One region of the Kitasatospora sp. NBC_01302 genome, then DNA from elsewhere that is predicted to be linked to it. Evidence: riboswitches for the same ligand, from Rfam matches in the RefSeq annotation. Region 1 holds a riboswitch; the other holds the start of a gene.
The links. Region 1 has a riboswitch for glycine ahead of gcvP (aminomethyl-transferring glycine dehydrogenase). Riboswitches for the same ligand answer to the same signal wherever they lie in the genome.
Positions count from the first base shown of each region.

Region 2: it holds a riboswitch for glycine, as region 1 does, so the genes downstream of both, gcvT (glycine cleavage system aminomethyltransferase GcvT) here and gcvP (aminomethyl-transferring glycine dehydrogenase) in region 1, are expected to answer to the same signal.

Region 1 covers NZ_CP108404.1:7,622,654-7,624,846, reverse strand. The annotation lists gene gcvP (aminomethyl-transferring glycine dehydrogenase) at 1-879, opposite strand, end outside; glycine riboswitch at 1,112-1,217, opposite strand; gene OG294_RS33400 (PRC and DUF2382 domain-containing protein) at 1,391-2,193, shown strand, end outside.
Region 2 covers NZ_CP108404.1:6,000,356-6,002,548, reverse strand. The annotation lists gene OG294_RS26320 (enhanced serine sensitivity protein SseB C-terminal domain-containing protein) at 1-621, opposite strand, end outside; glycine riboswitch at 781-885, shown strand; gene gcvT (glycine cleavage system aminomethyltransferase GcvT) at 1,035-2,153, shown strand.

The sequences.
Region 1 (2,193 bases):
GAAGCCCATCGGGACGCCGAAGCGCTGCGAGGTGCCGCAGGCGATGTCGGCGCCGAGCGCGCCGGGCGACTTGAGCAGGGTGAGCGCCAGCAGGTCGGCGGCGACCGCGACGATCGCGCCGAGCCCGTGCGCCTGCTCGATCACGGCGGCCAGGTCGCGCACCGCGCCGGAGGCGCCGGGGTACTGCAGCAGCACGCCGAAGACGCCGCCCTCGGCGATGTCGGCCGGGATGCCCTCGGACAGGTCGGCGACGACCACCTCGACGCCGGTGGGCAGCGCGCGGGTGCGGATCACCGCGAGGGTCTGCGGCAGGGTGTCGGCGTCGACCAGGAAGACGCCGCCCTTGACCTTGGTGACCCGGCGGGCCAGCGCCATCGCCTCGGCGGCCGCGGTGCCCTCGTCGAGCAGCGAGGAGCCGGAGGTGGGCAGGCCGGTCAGGTCGGAGACCAGGGTCTGGAAGTTGAGCAGCGCCTCCAGGCGGCCCTGCGAGATCTCCGGCTGGTACGGGGTGTAGGCGGTGTACCAGGCCGGGTTCTCCATGACGTTGCGCAGGATCACCGGCGGGGTGAAGGTGCCGTAGTAGCCCAGCCCGATCATCGGGGTGAGCACCTGGTTCTGCCGGGCCAGCTCGCGCAGTTCGGCCAGTACCTGGGCCTCGCTGCGGCCGGCCGGCAGGTCCAGGCCGGTGATGCTGCGGATCGCCTCGGGGACCGCGGCGGCGGAGAGCTCGTCCAGCGAGCCGTAGCCGACCTGGGCCAGCATCTTCTCCTGGGCGGCGGCGTCGGGGCCGATGTGGCGGGACTCGAAGGGGCTGGCGGTTTCGAGCTCGGCGAGGGTGGCGGAGCTGCGGGGGCGACCGGCGGTCGGCTGGGCAGTCATGGTGGTCGAGGCCTCCTGGTCACGGACCGGCGGGGGCACGCACGCCGCGGGCCCGCGCCGCTGTGGAGAGCGGATGGACCTGGACGGGCGAGCCCGACAGGCCTCCCCCTCTGTCATCGGGACCTGAGAGCTTCGCCCGCACGGAGCTGACGCCCCGCCGGCTTGCACCGTCGGTGAGGGTGGTGCCCGCCGGCTCCCTCGCCCGCGGCCCTGCCCTGCTTTCCAGAGTGACCTATCCCACACGGTACGGATGCCTGAGAGATTCCGGGGAGGGTTTGCTCCTTCGGCGCCCCAGTCCCCTCTGTTCCGAAGGGTGGGGACTCTCCCGAGCGGGTTCGGCGGTCGCGCCCAGGGTACCAGCGCGGGCCTGTCGGACGACCGTGCAGGTGAGCGAATGTGCTCGCCCACTTGGCGCAGTCCGCGCACGGACGGCGGCGCTTGGCTCGCCGTCATCCGATCCGTGCCTTTTGGTGTGAATCGCAGGCAGCAGCCACAGGAGGAAGAGGAAAGCGTGCAGACCGACATCGATCCCCGAGACCTGATCGGGCACAAGGCCGTCGACCGCAACGGCGACAAGATCGGCACGGTGGACGAGGTCTACCTCGACGACGCCACGGGCGAGCCCGAGTGGGCCGCCGTGCGCACCGGGATCTTCGGCCGGGACGCGTTCGTCCCGCTGACCACGAGCGAGTTCTCCGGCGAGGAGCTGCGCGTGCCCTACGACAAGTCCCTGATCAAGGAGTCGCCGGACTTCGGCGTCGGTCAGCACCTCTCGCCCGCCCAGGAGCTGCAGCTCTACCGCTACTACGGCCTGGACTCCCCCGGCACCGGCCGCACGACCGAGCGCGCCACCACCACGAACGGCTCGCCGGACCTGGACTTCGGGGTGGCCGCCGCCCCCGTGGCAGCCGCTGCGGCCCGCACCAACGGCTCGGCCGAGGCGGGCGCGGGCCAGCCGACCACCCAGCTGCCCCGGGCCCAGGGTGCCGCGCAGTCGGCGCCGGCCACCATCGGACTGGACAAGCCGGTCGAGCCGCCGCCGAGCCCCACCCCCGACCCGGTGCGCACCGCGCCCAAGACCGGCGCCGACCACGGCCCGGCCACCAACGCGCCGCCCGGGCCGGTGGAGCTGACGCTGCGCGAGGAGCGCCTGGAGATCGTCAACGAGTGGCACGTGCTGGGCACCGCCAGTCTGCGCAAGTACGTGGTGGCCGAGCCGGTGGAGCGCCGGATCGAGGTGGTGCGCGAACGGGTCCGGGTGGAGCGGGTACCGGTCAGCGATGCGGAGCGGGCCACCCTCACCGCGCAGGAGAT
Region 2 (2,193 bases), 1.6 Mb from region 1:
GGTCGGCTCGCCCTCCACCGAGGCCAGCGCCCGTCGGGCCGTCAGCACGCCGCCCAGCGCCGCGAGCTCGGCGCACACGGCCTGCAGGAACACCATCGGCTCCTCGCCCGGCTCCGGCTCTCGCAGCGCGACCCGGGCGCCCTCGGGCATCCCCGCGCCCGCCCCGGTGCTCTCCCAGCGCCCCTCGCGCGGTCCGCGCCGCAGCTCGGCGACTCCCGCGGGCGGCACCGGGATGCCCACCGGCGCCTGCGGGTTGACCGCGATGCCGATGCCCAGCGGCAGGCCACGGGCGAAGTCCCAGGCCGGCGCGACCGCGCAGGACAGCCCCGGGGCGTGCCGCAGGAACTGCTCCTCGGAGGAGAAGACCGGCACGTAGGGCGCACCCGCCAGCTCGATGGTCGGCAGGTCGAGAGCGGCACCGGCCGGGTCGGCGCCGACGGGCAGCGGGATCCAGACCTGGCTGCGGGCCAGCACCTCGATCACCCGGGGCGTGGCACCGGGGTCGCCGATGGCCGCGCTGAGCACCCGCTCCAGCTCGTTGGCCGGCCAGCCGCTGCCGACCGGCGCCCGACCGGGCTCGGTCCACCCCGTCGCCGTCGCGGCGTACCCCTCTGATTCCATCCGCCCCTGCCCCGCTTGTGACCCGGACCGTCTGGCACAAGCGCTTGTCACGCAGTGCGTCCGGTCGAAGCGTACCGAGACGGCCCCCTCTCCCGCCGGGCGGACGGACATGCCATGATGTCCGCGTACTCCACAGGACCCAACTTCATACTGGCCGCTCGAACCCGCGCGGGAGAGCCCGGAGGTGCCCCTGTCGGCACGGACCGGCGCCGAAGGAGCAAGTCCTCCCCGGAATCTCTCAGGCACCCCTACCGCGTAGGCGAGGCGAATCTGGAAAGCGGAACACGGCCGTGCCGTGCGCCCACCCACGGTGCAAGCCGCGTCATCCTTGGTGCGGTGAAGCTCTCAGGTTGTGACGACAGACGGGGAGACTCCACCCCACCCTGCCCGCACCCAGCTTCGGGAGTCTCACCATGTCCCCCCGTCTGACCGCGCTCGACGCGCTGCACCGTGCCCTGGGCGCGACCATGACCGACTTCGCCGGCTGGGACATGCCGCTGCGCTACGGCAGCGAGCGCGAGGAGCACCTCGCGGTCCGCACCAAGGCCGGGCTCTTCGACCTCTCGCACATGGGCGAGATCACCGTCTCGGGCCCGCAGGCCGGCGAGCTGCTGGACCACGCGCTGGTCGGCTTCATCTCCGCGCTCGGCGTGCTGCGCGCCCGCTACACGATGATCTGCCGCGAGGACGGCGGCATCCTGGACGACCTGATCGTCTACCGGACCGCCGAGAACGAGTACATGGTGGTCGCCAACGCCTCCAACGCCCAGGTGGTGCTGGACGCGCTGACCGAGCGCGCGGCCGGCTTCGACGCCGTGGTGCGCGACGACCGCGACGCCTACGCGCTGCTCGCCGTCCAGGGCCCCGAGGCGAACGCGATCCTCTCCTCGGTGACCGACGCCGACCTGCCGGGCCTGAAGTACTACGCCCTGCTGCCCGCGACGGTGGCCGGCCAGCAGGTCTGGCTGGCCCGCACCGGCTACACCGGCGAGGACGGCTTCGAGATCTTCTGCGCCCCCGCCGACGCCGAGCACCTGTGGCAGGCGCTGACCGAGGCCGGCGCCCCGCACGGTCTGGTCCCGGCCGGCCTGTCCTGCCGCGACACGCTGCGCCTGGAGGCGGGCATGCCGCTCTACGGGCACGAGCTGGACACCTCGCTGACCCCCTTCGACGCGGGCCTGGGCCGGGTGGTGCGCTTCGACAAGACCACCAACGGCGGCGAGTTCGTCGGCCGCAAGGCGCTGGAGGCCGCCGCCGCGCAGGCCGAGGTCAACCCCCCGCGCAAGCTGGTCGGCCTGGTCTCCGAGGGCAAGCGGGTGCCGCGCGCCGAGTACGCGGTGGTCTCCGCCGAAGGCGCGGTGATCGGCCGGATCACCTCCGGCTCCCCCTCCCCCACGCTCGGCAAGCCGATCGCCATCGCGTACCTGGACGCCGCCTTCGCGGCGCCCGGCACGGCCGTCGCGGTGGACGTGCGCGGCAAGCACGAGCCGGTCGAGGTCGTCGCGCTGCCGTTCTACAAGCGCGCCCGCTGAGCCCGGCGGACCCGGCCCCTCCCGCTGAAAGTCCACTGAG